DNA from 2 places in the Paenibacillus sp. FSL K6-2524 genome. Region 1 is predicted to be linked to the other one. Evidence: predicted binding sites of a transcription regulator. Region 1 holds the regulator's gene; the other holds the start of a gene.

The links. The regulator LexA, encoded in region 1, represses DNA repair genes until DNA is damaged. The targets are predictions, from matches to a motif close to CGAACATATGTTCG.
Region 2: a site for LexA is predicted at 2,058-2,071, ahead of recA (recombinase RecA). Genes of this name have one in related genera too.

Annotation. Positions count from the first base shown of each region.
Region 1 covers NZ_JBBOSP010000001.1:3,661,764-3,672,450, forward strand. Annotated here, with positions in the region: gene metH (methionine synthase) at 1-2,891, opposite strand, end outside; gene NST85_RS16810 (cupin domain-containing protein) at 3,084-3,626, shown strand; gene NST85_RS16815 (FixH family protein) at 3,732-4,148, opposite strand; gene NST85_RS16820 (HAD family hydrolase) at 4,203-5,000, opposite strand; gene NST85_RS16825 (hypothetical protein) at 5,058-5,594, opposite strand; gene NST85_RS16830 (DUF896 domain-containing protein) at 5,804-5,977, opposite strand; gene NST85_RS16835 (hypothetical protein) at 6,011-6,190, shown strand; gene NST85_RS16840 (LysM peptidoglycan-binding domain-containing protein) at 6,215-6,577, opposite strand; gene lexA (transcriptional repressor LexA) at 6,785-7,411, shown strand; gene NST85_RS16850 (SDR family NAD(P)-dependent oxidoreductase) at 7,491-8,252, opposite strand; gene NST85_RS16855 (hypothetical protein) at 8,397-8,681, opposite strand; gene glnA (type I glutamate--ammonia ligase) at 9,383-10,687, opposite strand, start outside.
Region 2 covers NZ_JBBOSP010000001.1:2,726,746-2,737,432, reverse strand. Annotated here, with positions in the region: gene NST85_RS12320 (regulatory protein RecX) at 1-799, opposite strand, end outside; gene recA (recombinase RecA) at 921-1,982, opposite strand; gene NST85_RS12310 (competence/damage-inducible protein A) at 3,032-4,297, opposite strand; gene pgsA (CDP-diacylglycerol--glycerol-3-phosphate 3-phosphatidyltransferase) at 4,352-4,939, opposite strand; gene NST85_RS12300 (hypothetical protein) at 4,942-5,103, opposite strand; gene NST85_RS12295 (YajQ family cyclic di-GMP-binding protein) at 5,246-5,737, opposite strand; gene NST85_RS12290 (hypothetical protein) at 5,936-6,103, opposite strand; gene NST85_RS12285 (RodZ family helix-turn-helix domain-containing protein) at 6,186-7,175, opposite strand; gene NST85_RS12280 (DUF3388 domain-containing protein) at 7,246-8,016, opposite strand; gene NST85_RS12275 (DUF3243 domain-containing protein) at 8,229-8,483, opposite strand; gene ymfI (elongation factor P 5-aminopentanone reductase) at 8,610-9,377, opposite strand; gene yfmH (EF-P 5-aminopentanol modification-associated protein YfmH) at 9,379-10,659, opposite strand; gene yfmF (EF-P 5-aminopentanol modification-associated protein YfmF) at 10,663-10,687, opposite strand, start outside.

The sequences.
Region 1 (10,687 bases):
CCAGACGACTGTGCTGGGAAGAATCTGTACATGATCTGCGTTTGGATAATACCATCCGTTACGGCTTCTAGCAAAATTTGATCGACAGTTTCTTTCAATTGGACTGCCTTGGGATCACCTGCTGCAAGCAACTGCTCGACAGATCCACGAAGTCCCAAATGGTGTCCTAACAACATCTGCCAATTGATGTACGGAATGATATGACCAATCGGATAGTTACGAAGCACATGCCGTTCCAAATCCGGCGGAGTGTAGACCGGCGCATCCGTCGATATCTTGGAAGACACAGCCCGCGTTAATTCTGGTAGCGGCTCAGCAACAGCAACTTGTACATCAGCTTCTTTTTCTGCTTCCATTTCTAGACGCATTTGCTCTCGACTGCTAGGATCCATCAGCTTGTTCGCCAAATCGAGTCCATCCATCGCATCCTTCGCATATACGACCATTCCGTTATACTCTGGACGAATTCGTGTCTTCGTGAACTTCCGCGTCAATGCCGCACCACCGACCATAATCGGTACATCAATTCCGGCATTACGTAAATCCTGAGCGGTTGATACCATTTGTTGCGCTGATTTCACCAAGAGGCCAGACAAACCGATCGCATCCGCTTTCTCCTCACGATAAGCTTCAATAATGCGCTCCGGTGGTACTTTTATACCCAAATTCACGATTTGGTAACCGTTATTGGACAGAATGATCTCTACGAGGTTCTTTCCGATGTCATGAACATCACCTTTAACGGTAGCAAGTAGAATTTTCCCCTTTACAGAAGACTCGTTCTTCTCCATAAAAGGCTCCAAATAGGAAACGGATGCTTTCATCACTTCCGCGCTCTGTAGCACTTCTGCCACAATCAACTCATTCTTATTAAATAAGCGACCTACTTCAGACATCCCCGCCATCAGCGGGCCGTTAATGACCTCTAACGCACTGTACTTCTGCAATGCTTCATCCAAATCCGGAATAAGTCCCTCTTTGGTTCCTTCCACTACATAAGATCCAAGCCGCTCTTCGAGCGACATATTAACGACTTTCTCCTTTTTCTCCACTTTCTTATTACGGAAAGCTGCTACAAAAGCAGCAAGTGTGTCGTCATTCGTGTTATAAATTAGTTCCTCAGCGAGGCGGCGATCTTGTTCAGAAATAGACGCATACCGCTCCACCTTTTCTGTGTTGACGATAGCATAATCTAGACCTGCTTTTGTACATTCATACAAAAAGACAGAGTTAAGCACTTCACGACCCGCCTCCGGAAGTCCAAAGGATACATTACTAATCCCGAGCACCGTGTGACAAGCAGGTAGCGCCTCTTTGATCATGCGAATTCCTTCAATCGTCTCTTTGGCAGATCCGATATATTGCTCATCCCCAGTTCCAACTGGGAATACAAGCGGGTCAAATATAATATCTTCCGCGTTCAAACCATACTTGTTCACCAGTAAATCGTGAGAACGTTTGGCAACGGCCAACTTATCTTCACGAGTGATGGCTTGTCCGCTTTCATCGATAGTACCCACGACGATAGCAGCACCATACTTATGGATTAGTGGTGTCACGACCTCAAACTTATCTTCCCCATCCTCAAGGTTAATAGAGTTAATAATCGTTTTACCCTGGCAATATTTCAATGCAAGATCCAGTACTTTGGGATCGGTAGTATCGATCATGAGCGGAACTTTTACTTTTTTAACAACCAGCTCCAAGAAAGCTACAATATCCTCTGTTTCATCTCGATCTGGATCTTGTACGCAGACATCGATAACTTGTGCACCACTCTTGACTTGAGCGCGGGCAATTTCCGATGCCTCCTCATACTTACCTTCAACAATGAGTCGTTTGAATTTACGAGAACCAAGAACGTTTGTTCGCTCCCCAATCATATAGGGACGATTGTCATGTTCAACATAGATCGGCTCAATTCCGGATAAAGCAGGAGGATGATGCCCATCAATCGGTCTTGGTTTATATTCACTCATCACCTTAGCTAATGCTGCAATGTGGTCAGGCGTTGTTCCACAGCATCCTCCCGCTATATTTAGCCAACCTTGCTCGGCAAATGCGGAGAGCTTAAGCGCTAATGAATCCGGGGATTCATGATAATGTCCGTTCTCATCCGGTAATCCTGCATTAGGATAACAACTTACACCGGTCTTCGCCATTTCAGACAAAGTTCGAATATGATCTCTCATAAACTCAGGTCCAGTTGCACAGTTGAGCCCAAATGATACAGGCTTTAGGTGTTCAAGCGAGATATAAAAGGCTTCTATATTCTGACCTGCTAACGTTGTTCCCATCGGTTCGATCGTCCCTGAGATCATTAGCGGCAGTTTCTTACCTGTTATTTCAAAAGCACGTGCGATTCCGATACTTCCCGCTTTAACATTTAGCGTATCTTGCGAAGTTTCCAACATCAACACGTCTACACCTGCTTCAATCAACGCGATAACTTGTTCCTCATAACTAGCGACTAGTTCATCAAACGTAACCCCACCAGTAACAGACAAAGTTTTCGTCGTCGGACCGAGTGCCCCAACTACGTATCTAGGGTGTTCTGGAGTGCTATATTTTTCTACAGCGGCAATAGCAAGTTTAGCAGCAGCAAGATTGATTTCACGCGCCTTGTCTTGAATATCATACTCTGCAAGGACAACCGAAGCTGCTCCAAACGTATTTGTTTCAATTAAATCGGCTCCAGCCTCCAGGTACTTCTCATGTATCTCCTGGATGACATCAGGACGGGTAAGTACCAACATTTCATTACAACCGTCCAACTCTTCACCGCCGAAATCAGCAGGAGATAAATCTACTTGTTGGATCATGGTTCCCATTGCACCATCAAGGATCAATATTCGTTCTTTCATTCTAGATTCCAAGCTTGGTTTACTCATGATCTATCCCCTCCCGTAAAACATTAACTTTTAGTTTATCAGAATGTTGCGTTTTAGAAAAGGGATAATAACAATTCATTTCCTTTCCAATCCCTCTCCACGCTTGGATCAACCTCTTTAAATTAGATGTCGACAACCAAGGTGCCTATCAGATATAATGCAATCAAACCTTTTCGAAAGCGGGGTAATCCCATGGCTCAAATAAGAATAAGAAATACGAACGAAATCATCGCAGGAGATGAGAAAGTTCGTGAATTCCTGAATCAATATGAAGTTATTTATGAACATTGGGATACGAATAAACTGCCTCAAGAATTAGCAGATAATTTCTCGCTTTCCGATGATCAAAAGTCCGCCATTCTAAATATCTTTCAATCCGAGATTCAAGAACTCGCCTCACGCCGTGGTTACCGTACCTGGGATGTGATTACTTTATCCGAAGCCACTCCAAACATTGAAGAGCTATTGGCGAAATTCGAACAGATTCATACGCATACAGAAGATGAAATTCGTGTAATCGTGGCAGGTGCAGGTACATTTATTATCAAAGGTACTCCGGACACGGGATACTTTGATGTAAACCTGGAGCCAGGTGACCTAATATCCGTACCGGAAAATACACCCCATTTCTTTACGCTAACTGATGAACGTAAAGTCATAGCTGTTCGCCTCTTCGTAGAGGAGAACGGATGGATTGCGCATCCATATGAGGATCATAGTTTCCAAAAATCATAATTTATCATTCGCAATTCAAAATCGATTTATAACAAAAGAGCTGCTCCCCTTCCACTTTGCGGATGGGAGCAGCTCTTTATGTTAAGTTGAGTTGAACCTTAGTTTCTATTTCACCGTAAATTCTGTCATAGGCATGGAATGCTGATCTCGTGCGGTCACATGAGAAATCACATGATAGGTTCCAGACTCAAGGAATGTTTCCCCTAGTTTATAAAGGCCCTGCCCCTCACTCGTTACAGTAACCTTCTTGTGCTTGGCGTCATCGTCGCCTTCCTTCCAATACTCAAATATGACCTCTTTAGCATCATCCACATTTTTACCATCATAAGTTACCTTAGCTTCAAATGTAACGGGATCACCCTTGCTTATATCGCTCGGACTAACAAGAAGCTCTACTAGAATGGGTTGTAGATCATTCACCTCTTCATGCATACTGTGATTCTGAGCATCTTTTTTACTACAACCAACTACAAGAATCAGAGTAATAGCTAATGAAAGTATGGACCAACCTTTTCTATTCACGTGACTTCCCCCTTCCCAACAACATTTATGATCAATCAATTTACTTATTAAGAATTAGGCCTTCGAAGCAATAATGTCGTGAAGCTCCGACAAATGCGTAATTTCGTAATCCGGAATGATTTCTTCACTCCGCGGTCTGTCTTCCCGGTTAATCCAAACGGCAGTCATTCCTACACTAAGCGAACCCTTAATATCCGTTGTTAATTTATCCCCAACCATCATTGCTTCTTCAGGTTTAACCCCAAGCAGATCTAGTGCGTGATGGAATATCGATGAATCAGGTTTTCCTTTGCCATATGTACCGGAAATAATAATCTCATCAAAATAAGGAGCTAATTCCGGTACTCCGTCAATCTTCTCCTGCTGTAGTGCAGGACAACCATTTGTGAGCAACAACAGTTTAAAATTTCTTTCTTTTAACTCATTAAGTATTTTGAATGTCTCCTCATAAACATGCGGACGTGAACGTCTCTCTTGTGCAAATTGCTCCGCAAGACTTGTCGCAAACACTTCATCATCAACACCAACTGCAAGCAGTCCACGTCGCCACGATTCTGTGCGGTATGCAGGTGCTAATTGCTCCAATTTACGAAATTCGGGTTGCTCCCCCGCCGTGAAGTTAGCCCAAAGTCCCTCAAAAGGGTTGATCCCAATCATTTTCGTAAAAGAAATGGTATCGTAGGATTCATAAAGCGTTCTCGCTTCATTCCGTACTGCTTCTTGCAGTTCGACCGGATCAACACCTTTAACTTCCTGTGCCTTATTACAGGTTGCTTCAAAAGCTTCACTTACACTTCGTCCATCCCAGAGCAACGTATCATCCAGATCAAAACATACCGCTTTAATTGTCATCGTAGCCGTCCTCTCTCCTTTAGACTCATTGGTCCGCATTGGGAACTTTAAGGCTCCCTATTTCTTTTCTATTGTAATGTGATGCGTATTACCATATTGTTCAAGCTTAGGCGCCATAGCTTCCGTGTCAAAACGGTTGCGCATCCGATAGAATACCCATTTTGATTGTCTACCTTTAGGTTCAATTACAATCTTGCCACGGCTTAGAATGATTTTGTTGATATTACTTGCATCGAGATACTTGTCACGGTTGAAAGTTGACGTGTATATCTTGCTCTTGTCGATACGTAGATAAGGCTTTCTTAAGAAGATTATTACGGCAAGCAGCAAATACAACCCGATTGTTAACCAAAAAAGTGTTGAGTTTTCTTCTGCAGCTGGACTTAGTAAACCCACAGATCCATACATTATCGCCAAAATACTTAGTAGCACAGGCAAGATGATCTTACGTCCTTTAAAAATATCACCTTCACCTTTTGGTCCTATCGTATACTTTGAATTGGAGTTTCCTACGGGTCCTTTCATAATTGGACTTTTACCCTGTTTCTTCAGCTTAACCATGTTACGCTCTACTTTTCTGTCAAATGAACCCATTCATGTTCCTCCTAAAAGTTTTGTTAGCATTACTTCAGTGATTATAGTTCGTACAAAACTTGCTTCGTAAGCATTAACCTAAGTTTTGTTAGCATTACTTCAGTGATTATAGTTCGTGCAATACTTGTTTCGTAAGCATTAACCTAAGTTTTGTTAACATTACTTCACTAATTACTTGCAAAAGTAAAACCGGTCCTTTCGACCGGTCTTTATTTATCCACCACTTCGATAGTATCGAGTTGTTGGCGAAAATTTCTTCTAATGTTCTTCAGATACTCTTCTCGAAGCTGCGCTCTCTCCGTCTGCTCTTCTTCCGTTAGCCCTGTTTCCTTATTCTTGTGGGCTAATTCGTTAATTCGCTTAACCAATGCATCTATGTCCATAAGTCCCTCCCGCTGTCATTTACTATGCATTTCATGGCAACAGAGCAAGCATTAACTGTATTGCAACTGCGTTCATGTAAGGCATTCATTTCTTACTTTGACATGAGTAAAAGAGCTTGTCAAGGCGATCCCGCAACAGTGCGGATATCCACATTAAACCAAGCTCAGCATTTATTATATGAAGGAATAGAAATTCCATTAGTTAATCCTTAATTCAGTCATCTATAGACTTAATTATTATTTCGGCGGAAGAATAAGAACATCTCCAGATTGTATCGAACTCACTGTCAATCCATTGTAATCTTTAATATGTTCAACATAGTCACGTGTATCCTTACCCTTCGGTTTATGAGCTACTGCGATTTCCCATAGTGTATCACCTGATTTCACAACAACCGTCTCTAGGTCCGCGAAAGAATTACCTTCATTAGAAGAAGCAAATGCGGAGACCATTCCAGTACAAGTTATAGTCAATAAAATAATTACTGTCATAATTCTGGTTAATCCCTTGCGTATACTTATCGCTTGCAATCCTCTGAACTTGGAACCACCCAAAGAAGGTTTATTATGAATACTCTGATATGTACTGTACTTTAACATTTCACATCACTCCAAACATGCGTTCTTATTTATGAATTAACTATAACACGAACGTTTGTTTGATTCAATACTTTTTTAGAACAATTGTTCCCCTTATTGATTTTACTATGTTATATAGAAGTTTCTTAGATTTAGAACTCATGTTTGTGCGAACGGAAGTTCTATGTTATAATTTTTCCAAACGTTACTAGATGGGGTTGATATGTTATGTCGAAGGTATCCAGCCGTCAGCAAGCAATTCTTGAATTTATACGCAACGAAGTCCGCATGAAGGGTTATCCTCCTTCTGTTAGAGAGATCGGCGAAGCTGTTGGTCTTGCTTCTAGCTCAACGGTGCATGGTCACTTGGACAGGCTAGAGAAGAAAGGCCTCATTCGCCGCGACCCTACTAAGCCACGGGCTATAGAGCTGCTAGGGCAAGAGAACTCAGATCATCTGGGACTGTTCGCTCATTCCGTAGCTAGAGTTCCCGTCATTGGTAAGGTGACTGCAGGTGTGCCGATCACGGCAACTGAGAACATAGAAGATTATTTCCCACTTCCCCAACACTATTCTGGAGATGGCGAAGTTTTCATGCTCTCCGTCATAGGAGATAGTATGATCGAAGCCGGGATCCATAATGGAGACTATGTGATCGTTAGACAGCAACAAACTGCCAACAATGGAGACATCGTCGTGGCCATGACCGAAGAGGACGAAGCAACTGTTAAGACGTTCTACAAGGAGAAGGATCATATACGTTTACAACCAGAGAACTCTACCATGGAGCCAATACGCTTGAAACATGTAAGTATTCTCGGCAAAGTAGTTGGTCTGTTCCGCGATTTGCACTAATTTATACTTAAATAAAAAGCTATCCCATAAGTAGTTAACTCTACGAATGAGATAGCTTTTCATTTCCTCTATTGATATCCTATATCGCTGGCATTACATTACCGCCTGTTACGGGTATGTAAGCACCGGTAATAAAACTAGCTAAGTCTGAAGCGAGGAATGCCACAGCATTGGCGATATCCTGATCCTCTCCCCTACGTTTCAGCGGAACTCCTTGTTTATAACCTTCATCAGCTCCCAATTCGGCCGAACGTTCTTTTTCACTGATCGTCCATCCTGGTGCCACCTGATTGACCGTGATCTGATACTCTCCGACCTCTTTGGCCAGCACCCTATATACTCCGTCCATCCCTCTTTTACCAGCAACATAGGCTGATTGTGTAGCAAAATTCTGCATAGAACATTCGGTATTGATGCCAATAAATCGACCTACTCGTTTCAATTGCATCGCTGGAATAAATGCCTTTGCCAGAAACACACTTTGCATAACGCATGATTCAAACTGACTTTTATAATCATCAGGAGACTGCTCAAGAATGGTAGTCCAAGTATATTGTACAACCGCATTAGCAACGACAATATCTACCTCGCCAAGTTCTGCATAGATTGAATCCTTCATTTCGAGGATTGAAGCTTCATTTGTTATGTCAGCCTGTACAATAGTCGCAGTTCCACCCCAAGCCTGAATTTCTTCAAGCAATTGCTGAGCCTTAGGTTTGTTGCTATGATAATGAATTGCCACTTTTGCCCCACACTGAGCTAGTGTACGTGCCATCACACGACCTAACTCTCCGGTAGCCCCCGTTACAAGCGCTGTTTTTCCATGTAGATCAATGTTCATCCTACCATTTCCCCCTCTCTTAATTCCTTCTACTATTCTAACAGGCTTATATCTGATTCGCTATGAAGTGTCTAGCCATGCTCTAATATTAAAAAAATTACCCTCACATCGCTGTAAGGGTAATGCTAAAACTAGTATCCCAACTTAAAAATCAGTGGTGGTAATTTGGATGTCACCGAATGCTGCACCAAAACTAGCAAGAAGAGCTACTACTAGTAATAGATTAACAGTTTGCGAGAGACTGGATGCCGCAGGGATGGTATAAGTGATAACCGGAGCATTAACACGAGTCAATACAAGATCAATTGGCGCTGGACCAAAATTGTTAACAGTTACCGTAGCGTTACTTCCACCTCTTAGATCTTCATAATAGGATTTACCGATAAAAGGTCCGATATCGAAGAATTGTTGCGGTAATAGTATCGCCATTTCTTTCACCTCCCTTACTCTTTCATTGTGTATTCTATGCTTCAATTCTATGAATGCATCGCCTATTGTCGCCGTAGAATAGCATATTTTAAGAGATTTATATAAATAAGGGTCCTCACCCTACTTTTTTAGTAATAAAAAAAGGAATCCCTTTAAGGATTCCAGTAAGGCTTATATAAGAGACATCAATGATACCCAATCTGCTTAGTGAAACGATAATCGTATTATGATTTAGTCAAATGAAATTTATTTAATCCTCTGAGTCGATAGGTATAGCTTGAGTACCAAATATTTAGTTTCAAAACCAGAATTAGTGCATAACCTTCAATCGATGATGATAATGAAACATTTTAACGGAACTCAGCGACCTTATTCGTGGTATACTCGGCTTTTCTGGATTTTAACGGAACCAACAGACGTTAATTCATCATATTTATGTACTAGAGCATCATTTGGAATAAATAAGGGCTATCAGTTCCGTTAGAAATTATTTCGACCCTCAAAACTCAAAATAAGGGTTGCTAGTTCCGTTAGAGTGATGTAAAAATTCGTCAAGCACTGATTGTGTGGTTGAGCCATTATTTATGGGTATCTTGTGGGCATCTCATGGGTATCTATCCACCTACATCCACAAAGTTAGAATGATTTGCCACAAAACAAAAAAATCCCCATACGCAAAAGCGTAAGGGGATTCTTCGATTCTAGTACAATGACATATATTGATCGCGTTCCCAAGCGTGAACTTGTGTACGGTACATGTCCCATTCGATTTCTTTCAATTCATAGAAGTGAGTTAATGCATGATCACCTAGCGCTTCGCAAATGATCTCACTACGAAGCAACTCGTTCAATGCTTCTTTCAAATCCGATGGCAAGCTAGGAATTCCTTCCTCAACCCGTTCTTCTTCGGACATAACATAAATATTACGGTCAATTGGATCTACCAACGGAATTTCTTTTTTGATTCCGTCAAGACCTGCTTTAAGCATAACAGCCAAAGCTAGATAAGGATTAGCTGCAGGATCCGGGTTACGAACCTCTACGCGAGTGCTAAGACCACGGGAAGCCGGGATACGAATCATTGGGCTACGGTTACTAGAAGACCAAGCAACATAACAAGGTGCTTCATAACCAGGTACGAGACGTTTGTATGAGTTAACTGTTGGGTTAGTGATTGCTGCAAATGCACGAGCATGTTTCATAATACCGGCCATATAGTAACGTGCTTCAGCGCTCAGACCCAATTTATCGTTCTCATCACAGAATATGTTCTCGCTCCCTTTGAATAGCGATTGGTTACAGTGCATACCTGAACCATTAACACCAAACAATGGTTTTGCCATGAATGTAGCATGCAAACCGTGACTCCGAGCGAGTGTTTTAACTACCAATTTAAATGTTTGAATTTGGTCTGCTGCTTTGAGCGCATTAGCATATTTAAAGTCAATCTCATGTTGTCCTGGAGCTACTTCATGATGAGAAGCTTCGATTTCAAAGCCCATCTCTTCCAGAGTCAACACGATTTCACGACGACAGTTCTCACCAAGATCTGTTGGCGCAAGGTCAAAGTAACCACCTTGGTCATTTAGTTCAGTTGTTGGATTGCCCTTCTCATCCGTTTTGAACAAGAAGAATTCTGGTTCAGGACCCACATTCATTGAAGTGTAGCCCATTTCTTCCGCTTCTTTCAAAGCACGTTTCAGAATGTAACGTGGGTCTCCTTCAAATGGAGTTCCATCTGGCATATAAACATCGCAAATCAAACGAGCAACGCGATCTTCTGTAACCCAAGGGAAGATAACCCATGTATCAAGATCAGGGAATAAGTACATGTCAGACTCTTCAATACGAACATATCCTTCAATGGAAGAACCATCAAACATCATTTTGTTATCTAACGCTTTTGGCAATTGACTTACTGGAATTTCTACATTTTTAATAGTTCCCAACAAATCCGTAAATTGCAAACGGATAAATCGAACGTTTTCCTCTTTTGCAATGCGCAG
Region 2 (10,687 bases), 940 kb from region 1:
TCACTCCATCTCGGCGACTTAACTCGCTTATCACCCTAGAAACCAGCCCTCCAGAGTATCCACGACGCATGAGAAACGTGCCGGTTTTTCGTCTTTTTTCTAGTGGCTCTCCCTTTGTTGCCTTCCACTTCTTAACGGCAATTTGTAATGCGCTGTCGAATTCATCTTCCTCGCTCACCTCATTCAGTGCTTCCTCAATGAGAGGCTTAGAGACCCCCTTCTGACGCAGTTCATGCCGGATCCACATCTTTCCCTTGCCTCGATTCTTAACACGCTGTCCGGCCCACTCCTGAGCGTATGCAGCGTCATCTACAAATCTCTCTCTAATAAGCCGCTCAAGAACTTTCTCTATCGTATCTTTGCTCCAGCCCTTTTCTCCTAGACGAACTCCAATTTCATGAGATGTACGAGGTTTCCGACTCAAATAGAGTAGTGCATCTGCATACCCTCTCTGCCGTTCGTCAGCCGACACGACTTCCTCGAGATCGCTTTTAGTAAATACAGCCCCTTGAATCATTCGATATTTAATCATTACATCTTCATGTACATCTAGTGCATACTGACCAAAGAAGATTCGGTAGCGAAATTTAGGACGTTTTAGAAGCATAACAGAAGTGATCGTCAGATCTACATTATCCGGCATAGCCGATATTCCATTTTCTTCTTGACTCGGTTTCTCAATCGGCTGGTCCCAAGACCTCTCATCGGAGATATCCACGACCTCACTAGCACGACTTTCTCCAGCCTTAGGTCTATCCTGTTGCTGCCTTTTCCCCCAACCGCCATGTCGATAATCCACTCTGTCCACTCCCTTGCATTTTAATGAAGTTAATTCCAATTAAGACCATAATATTCTGGATAACAAAAACGCTCTGCCCCGGCAAATACACCGGGTATCAGAGCGATCAACTACTTCTAATTTATTCGTCTTCGAGAAGTTCTTCCTCTTCCTTCAATGACTGCTCCAATTCACTATCAGAAGTCGGAGGAATCACTGTCGTTAAATTGCTACCCTCACGAACCTTCTGTTCAATTGCACTTGCTATTTCTGGATGATCTTTCAAATATTGTTTAGCATTCTCACGCCCTTGACCAAGCCGTTCTCCTGCATAAGAATACCAAGCACCACTCTTATCTACGATATCGAGTTCGACACCAATATCAACTATACTTCCTTCTCTGGAAATACCTTCACCATACATAATGTCAACTTCAGCCTGCTTGAATGGAGGAGCCACCTTGTTCTTCACGACCTTAATCCGTGTCCGGTTACCCACCATGTCATTGCCCATCTTAATCGCTTCAACTCTACGTACATCAAGACGAATTGTTGAATAGAACTTTAATGCCCGTCCCCCTGGAGTTGTCTCTGGGTTACCAAACATAACGCCAATTTTCTCACGCAACTGGTTAATAAAGATAGCGATTGTCTTCGACTTACTAATAGCACCAGACAATTTACGAAGTGCTTGAGACATCAATCTTGCTTGTAAACCAACGTGGGAATCTCCCATATCGCCTTCGATTTCAGCTTTAGGAACCAGTGCTGCCACGGAGTCAACAACAATAATGTCTACCGCTCCACTTCGTACCAGCGCTTCAGCGATTTCCAAGGCCTGTTCACCTGTATCCGGTTGGGATAACAGCAATTCATCAATATTCACGCCTAGCTTGCTTGCATAGGCAGGATCAAGTGCATGCTCTGCATCAATAAAGGCTGCTTGTCCCCCTGCTTTCTGAACTTCAGCGATGGCGTGCAATGCCACCGTCGTCTTACCGGATGATTCTGGCCCGTATACTTCAATAATCCGACCACGGGGAAAGCCCCCTATACCTAAAGCGATATCTAATGCCAACGCTCCACTGGGTACAACTTCCACTTGCATATGAGTGGATTCTCCGAGCTTCATAATCGAACCTTTACCGAATTGTTTTTCTATTTGACGAAGCGCCATATCCAGCGCTGCACGACGATCTGACATTCAACTCACATCCTTATCATGATTAATCTCTAAACTAATTGTATCTTGTTTCGATACGTTTGCCAAGCATTTTTTCGAACATACATTCGGGTGTTGTCACATCCCCCCCAAACCCTCCCTTGTCCTAAGGGAGGGCCCCAAGGGTTGCACCCTCTGGACTCCGGCTTTTAAGGAACTTTAGAGTTGTAGAGGCGCTCCTGATCGCTCTCCCCTTCGGGGATTCGCTTGATGTTGGCGCATGGCTCGCTTTTCCCCCTTCGGGTACGTCTTACTTTTCCTGCACCCATATTACCGTGAAAACCTTTTTTTAGAGACGATTCGAGGTACAGAGGCGCTCCTGATCGCTCTCCCCTTCGGGGATTCGCTTAATGTTGGCGCATGGCTCGCTTTTCCCCCTTCGGGGATGCGCTTGACGTTGGTGCGCGGCTCGCTTTTCTCCTTCGGGTACGCTCTTACAGATGTTCTCCTGCGTTGTAGAGACGTACTCTAACGCTAATATGCCACTACTTATTCGAGGCGACTGCCCCTTTAGGGATACATCTTCCTAAATGTATTAGTCATGCGGAACTGAACAGCCTTGTTTGCCTACTGTATTTAATAGTACGGCACCTCCCCTTCGTGGAAATATAGACTCATAACCATACTCAGTGCTTAATGAGAAAACAGATGTGTCGGCAACAGAAGTCATATAGCTACAAATTAATCTTCGCTTCTGTTTTTTAAGAATGTATAAGTTAAGCTAAAGAAAAAGTGACTGCGGAGATAGCGAAATGATTCTGAAGAAGCTAAAAGATTTCCTTGGGAAAGCTACATCGGAAGCATAAGCTTCGTTCGCCTTTGTCCCCGAATTTCTACCTCTATTACAATTCAATCAAGAAATTCGGGGACAACAGCGATCGTAAGAACATTTCGCTATCGTAGCCTACTCACAATCCACAGTTTTACTTATACAGACAACAAAAAAAGAACCGCAGCATAACTTGGTCAGTTAGCTACGGTTCTTCCGTGACTTGATTATACATCTAGCATATGTGACGCGCAAGAGAGGATTAATTGTGAACTTCGTTCTCCTTAAGCTGCTTCCACAAATGATAGAGAACCGTTTTGGCGGAGCGGATACGGATGGTATCGCGATTCCCCTTCAGGTTGAGCTCCATGACAAGTGTGTCGCCGCCTCTACGGGATATGGCGATGTAGACGAGACCAACTGGCTTCCGCTCAGAATAGCCAGGACCGGCCACACCGGTAATGGACAAGCCGAAGTCGGTATCTACAACCATACGCACTTGCTCGGCAAGCACACGGGCCGTCTCGGCGCTGACAGCACCAGGTGCGTCATCACCTTCCAACAAATCGTGTGGTACGTTAAGCAGCTTCTCTTTCATCGCATTGGAATAACATACAATCCCGCCTATAAACACAGTAGCACTACCCGGAATTGAGGTTATCGTCTCCATCAACATACCACCTGTGCAGCTCTCAGCGATACCAAGCGTGAGTCCCAGCTCTGTCATCATATCGATGATGACCTTCTCAATCGGAACGTCCTCGCTTGCGTAGAGATGATCTGACAGCCGAGCTGTGATTTCCTGTTCCATTGTATTCAGCTTTTCCTGCGCCTCGCTATCACTTTCCGCTTTTGTCGAAATACGGATCGTGACTTCACTTTCTTTAGCGTAGGGTGCTATCGTAGGATCGCTTTGGTTCTCAATTAGATCCATCAACTTGGTCTCGAGCAAAGATTCGCCAATACCAGCAAATTTGAGCATTTTAGAATATATCGGAGCCTCATTTGTCAGAACGTGTCCAAGAATCCAAGGTTTGGCCTGATTCTGAAACATTGGTTTCATCTCACTCGGAGGACCCGGGAGCACAATATAATACTTCCCATCTTCAGATAGGGCATTTCCCACGGCCAGTCCAGTCTCATTCGGTAGAGGTGTACCACCATCGATAGCTAACGCCTGACGACGATTGTTCTCAGTCATCGGAAGTGCGCGATCCTTAAAAAAACGATCTAAATTGTCCATAGCCATACGATCGATATGGAGAGACCTTCCGAGTACAGTAGCTAAGGCCTGCTTCGTAATGTCATCTTGAGTTGGTCCAATCCCACCGGTGAATATCATGAGATCAGCCCGAGAAGAAGCAAGACGCGTCGCCTCACAGAGCCGATTCATATTGTCGCCAACCACGGTCTGGAAATAGACATCAATTCCGAGAGAAGCCAGTTCTTGTGATAAATATTGTGCATTAGAATTTACGATCTGACCCAGTAATAGCTCTGTACCGACTGCAATAATTTCCGCTTTCATAATCTGCCATGTCTCCTTATACGGGCTATAAGGCAAAGCTGCTTTTAAAGTATCTTAAGCCTTAGAAAATGAGAACAGCCCTTTGTTTTTGACGAAATAGTCGATACCGGAATAGATCGTAATCAACACTGCAAACCATATAGCGATATCATCAAACGGAATATGTAACCATTCAAACGGGAAGTTGTTCAGTAGTAATGCCGAAATCGCGACAATCTGGGTAATTGTCTTCGCTTTCCCCCACTTACTGGCAGCAATAACAGAACCCTCTAATAGTGCCACCTCACGCAAACCCGTCACTGCAAATTCACGGCTGATAATAATGATGACCATCCAAGAATCAAGTTTTCCCATAGATACGAGCGCAACCAATACTGCCGCAACCAACAGTTTGTCAGCCAGTGGATCGAGTAGCTTACCTAGATTAGTGACCATATTTCGCTTACGAGCAATATAACCATCTATACCGTCCGTACTAGCAGCAATAATGAACAGTAGTGCACCAATCAATTGGTTGAGTGGGAGGTGATAATCTCCTAAAATGATTTCACGAGTCCACCACCCATAATCCAGAAGCAGGGCTACTAACATTAATGGAATCATAAAAATACGCGCAAGCGTAATACGATTAGGCAGATTCAGATTCACAGAACACCCTCCCCTGATAATTCATGAGTACGAATACCTTGTACCTGTGATACTTCATTACTCTCTGAGAGACACTTTTTCATGTAAACATCTCCATCAATCTTGTGAGCCAGGGTCAGTTGACTCCCTAGTCTTGTGCTCTTCACTCTTTCTGTCATGAGTCCCATCCCCCAGTAATTAGAACAACGTTTCCTCTATTTTCCCCTACAAGTATAATATTTAGAAACAGGCCCTGTCAAAAAGAAAGAAAGGTCCCTCGCAAAGTGCTCTACGCCGCGGGAGACCAAACCTAATACTACACTATTTAAAGTTGTTGAACTGCAAATCAACTGACAAATCAGCTTTACGAAGTAACTGCATAATTTCTTGCAGGTCGTCTTTACTTTTACCGGTCACCCGGATGGAATCACCTTGAATCTGGCTTTTGACTTTCAGCTTTGAATCGCGAATTAGAATGTTAATTTTCTTCGCATTCTCCTGATCGATACCTGTCTTCAAGTTGATACGCTGGCGCACAGAACCTAGAGATGCCGGTTCGATTTTGCCATAGTCCAAATTTTTAATCGGCAATCCCCGTTTGATCATTTTAGACTGCAAAATGTCGATAACTGCATTCAATTTGTATTCATCATCTGAGGTGATAACCAATACATCTTTTTCGATCTTAAGTTCACTTTTACTGCCTTTGAAGTCAAATCGATTAGCGATTTCTCGTTCCGTCTGATCAATAGCATTAGCTAATTCCTGCATATCCATTTTTGAAACGATATCATATGAGCTTTCTGATGCCATACTTCACAATCCCTTCCTTATTCCTATATACATTAATTATATGACGGATGGTCAAGCCCTGTCCACTTAGCTTGATCCTCAAATTAATTAGTAAGCTAACTCCAATCGACGATAGACGACAAGAGTTCAGGCTTCAAATAAATAAAAACAGGCGTTCAGTGAATAACTTACTGTAACGCCTGCTTAATATTGTGTTAGTTATTTTCCACCCTGGCGTTCCGGACTACGGAACATATCCAAGATACCAAGTACAACAATAGCTAAACCGAACCCGAGAATACCGTAGCCCCAAGCACCAGGGGTCAAATAATACCCAATAAGGGAAACAACAATACCCACAACGGTAACAACCCAACTAATTGCCATGGATTAAACACCTCACCTTTAAGAAGAATTCACTTGCTGGTACCTCTACCTGCAAATTTATCCTTTCCTTAAGGATGTGTCCTTATTCTGTGGTATCATTCGCGCTTGTATCATCAGCGCTTGTATCTTCACCCATATCCAGATTCAATTGTATTTTTGACGTATTCTTACCGTCTTCAACTACCACTCCAGCAACCGTGATCGTAGTATAAGGAGAAGCACCTGACTTAATATACAACCCTTCAGGTCCCAGCTCATAGGTCTTAACATCCCCATCGGCCGTAGTATCAAAGAACAGCTTCTCACCATTCTTATCTCCTTTACGGATATCCATCCAACTCCGACCTGTCGCGGTAATGACTACTTGTACTGGTTGACCATTCGAATTCTGAACTTTGAACTTAGTTGTACTTCCTTCCGTTCCATCGGGAACAACAACTATGTCTAATGGCGTTTCTGGCGGAGTATCACCTTCGCCTTCGGTTCCCTCAGTTCCATTTCCCGAGTTCCCCGGAGTATCTGTACCTTCCCCATTACCAGCATTGCCCGTTCCATTCTGACCTCCATTTTGCACGTTTCCATTGGAAGGGGTGTTCGTGTTACCAGCTGTTGTTGGGTCTTGCTGTTCTTGAGTAATCTTCGTCGGGTCTGTTTGCTGGTCTTTCCCCGCATCTTTTGAATTACTGCCATACGAAAAGTACAAATAAATCACAACAAGGATCAAGACAGCAAAAGACCACATCAATGTAGTCGACAACCACTTAGAGTTGCGTTCCGACGCCACCCTGCTACGCCGTTTCTGAATCACAGGTTCCATCGTTTGCTGCTCAGACGCCGTAGCCGGAACGTGCTGGCTATGTTCGGCAAGCAATTCATCAGGATCAATCCCTACAGCTTCAGCATAAGTTTTGATAAAAGCCCGTACATAAAAGCTCCCTGGTAATACTTTGTAATCTCCTGCCTCGATGGCTTCCAAATATCTCTTGCGAATTTTTGTTACTTCCTGAACATCGTCGAGCGACAAGCCTTTGGCAAGGCGTGCTTCTTTCAATTGCTGGCCCAAATCCGACACAACCATCACCTCCAGTAAATAATTTATATGGGTACTACCCTATATTTTGGTCAAAGAAACTCTAAAACTGCTATAAATCTTCATCACCATACATTGTTGTGAACGAATCATATACGATTTGTTCATCGGGATTGTTACGTAATTCGATAATTATGTCAAAATCGTCATATCCGTATTCTGTTTCCTTGATAAATACATCAGGATGCTCGATTACTTTAGTTGAGGGCATAGCCATCATCTCTTGAAGCAATTGATGGTGTTTTTCATTGGTGCGTAATGTACTAATGATACCGTCTATAATAAAAACATTATTAGGGCTGAGCTCATCCTCAGATAATTGACTACGGACTGTTTGCCGAAGCAGAGTCGATGATACGAACGTCCAACGTTTCATGGCGCAGACGCTTCCTGCAATAATGGATTCCGTTTTGCCAACTCGAGGCATACCTCGTAATCCAATTACTTGATGACCCTCTCTCTTTAATACTTCACCCAAAAAGTCGACTAATAACCCAAGTTCGTCTCTCGTGAACCGAAATGTCTTATCATCATCAGAATCGCGAACTATATAACGTCCATGCCGCACAGCTAAAAGATCGACCAATCGTGGACTACGCAAAGCGGTTACGGTAATGCTATCCACCTTTCCCAACATATTGCCGATCAGAGCGATCTTCTCATCATCGTCGCTTTCAATCAGCATACCACGAGTCTCACCTTCAACACCGTTAATTGTTAAGATATTAATCTCAAGCATACCAAGCATCGAAGCAATATCACCGAGCAAACCTGGACGGTTTTTATGTATCTTATATTCCAAGTACCACTGTTTCTGTTTCAACATGAACACCTTCTTTAGTTCCTACTGCCTCTTTCGACAATTTAGGACTTATTTCCTGCTTAATTTTTAAAATAGCCTACATCTTTACTCCCAAAATGCAGTATTAAAAAAGCAATTCGTATTTTATGATATATAAAAAGAAATTGAAAGGCAAGCCACAGAAAAAAATGGGAGAAAAGCCCCCCTAAATAGGGGAGCTTTTCGGCGCCAAGCTATGCGTTTTTCTTCGCCAACTTCACCATTAAACGAGCAATGGTTTTACGCTCTTCTTCATCGCCTACATCCCAAATTTCCTTCAGGGCACGGTTTGAAGAATTTTGCGGGTCGACTTTCTCATCAAGGAAACCACCAATCTCATAGGCAAGATTAGCGATAACCTCTTCGCTGAGACCTGCTTTCTCCGCACTCTTGACACGTTCACCTAAGAAGTTTTTCCAGGTATCGAAATTTTTGAGTACTGTTGACATCTTTAAATCCTCCTTTGCTTGGCTCATGAGATTTAAAATCAACAGTTGTAATATGTGATTTTTTCGATAACCTTATACTTAGAAAGAGCCATCTGCTCCTGACCAATTATTTCTTGGACTCTTAAGTCAGGTCATCCAGCCTCCGTTTGGACTAATGATCTGTCCCGTGATATAGCCCGATTCCGGCAAAGCCAGAAAATAAACTAGCGAAGATATCTCTTCGGGCGCAGCAAGCCGTCCCACTGGAATTTCTTCTTCAAGGAGTCTAAGTTCCTCATCGGTAAACCGACTCATCATATCTGTCTTCACTGCACCAGGAGCCACTGCATTAACTGTAACCCCGGAAGGAGCCAATTCTTTAGCCAACGCTTTCGTAAAAGCATTTACGCCACCTTTAGCAGCCGAATAAACGGCTTCACACGAGCCACCAGATATTCCCCAAACTGAGGACACATTAATAATCCGGCCAAACCGTTGTTGAATCATATACGGCATAAAGGCTTGACTACATAGGAAAACACTCTTCAAATTAACATCCATCACTTCATCCCAGTGCTCTTCATCCACATCAGAGAGCAGTCCATAATGTGAAATCCCTGCATTATTCACCACGATATCAGGTCGCATACCGTGGGTGTCCAGTCTCTCTTTCATCCGCATAATTTGCTCTTTACTTCTTAGGTCTGCGGTTACTGTATACACTTTAGCCCCTAAATCCATGCACTTACGTGCCACTTCATTAGCGGCTTCATGTGAGTTCAAATAATGAATAACAATGTTCATGCCAACCGCGGCAAATCTTAGTGCCACCTGAGCTCCTATTCCCCGACTCGCTCCCGTAATCAGAACGGTCATTTCACCAATTTCCTTCTCAACCCCATGATGTATTGTCATTTTAAGGACTCACCACAAGTGAAACTGCTAACTGCTCCCAATCAATATGATCTCGTAGCCGAGCATTCACTTCTTCCAGCGTTAAAGATTCATAAATCGCAAGTATGGAGAACAGATCTCCCCCGCGAAAGCGGTATTTCGTGAATTCGTGAGCGATATTCTCCGGTGAGTTGAGCATTCTTAAGTACCCGCCAATTTTCTTCTTCCGAGTCCGTTCGAAGTCCTCCTCCTTGAAGCCAGAAGCAGTCATAGCCTTCACTTCTTCGGTGATGATCTTCAATAGGGCATCAGGATCCTTGGTATCTCCCCCAATAGCTGAGAATCCATAATTCGGATCACTGTTGTATTCATGCCCGAAACTGTCGGAAATCAAATCCATGTCATATAATTTCTGATACAGCTTAGTGCTAGAACCAAACAACAAATCCAGCGCCAGTTTTGTAGTTAAATCGCGCCGGATCAATGCTTCACCTGTCAGCCCAATCTGCTTATCCTTGAAACCGAATAGACATTTAGGTAACGAGACTGGAAGTTTGATTTCGCGCAATTTCTCATGAACCTTTGTAGGTTCTTGCTGGAACAATCGCTTGATAGCACCTTGTGGCGTATATTTCTTACTCGACTGATTTTTACGAACCAGTTCAAATACTTCCTCGGCATCTACCCCCCCCACTACAAAGAGCAGCATATTGCTGGGATGATAGAACGAGTTATAACATGTATATAAAGTTTCTTTGGTAATGGTCGCAATAGATTCCACCGTTCCGGCAATATCGATATGAACAGGATGGAGCTCATACATCGCTTCGATTAACCCAAAATAAGCTCTCCAATCCGGATTATCTCGATACATTCCGATTTCCTGACCAATAATCCCCTTTTCTTTCTCCACATTCTGATCCGTAAAATACGGATTCTGCACAAAATCAATCAGGGTCTCTAGATTTGCCGGAATATTCTCCGTAGCGGAGAACAGATACACGGTTTGGTCGAAGCTCGTGAAAGCATTCGCAGAGGCACCTTGTGAGGCAAACTTAGCAAACACATCACCTTCCGGCTCCTCAAACATCTTATGTTCTAGAAAATGAGCAATGCCATCAGGTACGGAAACTTCTTCCTCGCCCTCCACCTGAAAATGATTGTCAGTCGAGCCGTATTTCGTAGAAAAAGTGGCATATGTCTTCTGAAACCCTGGTTTCGGAAGCACATAAACCTGAAGGCCATTCTCCATTGTCTCATGATATAGAGATTCCTGTAATGCATCATATTTGATGACTTCCACCAGCTACACCTCTCTCTTCCCAGTCAAA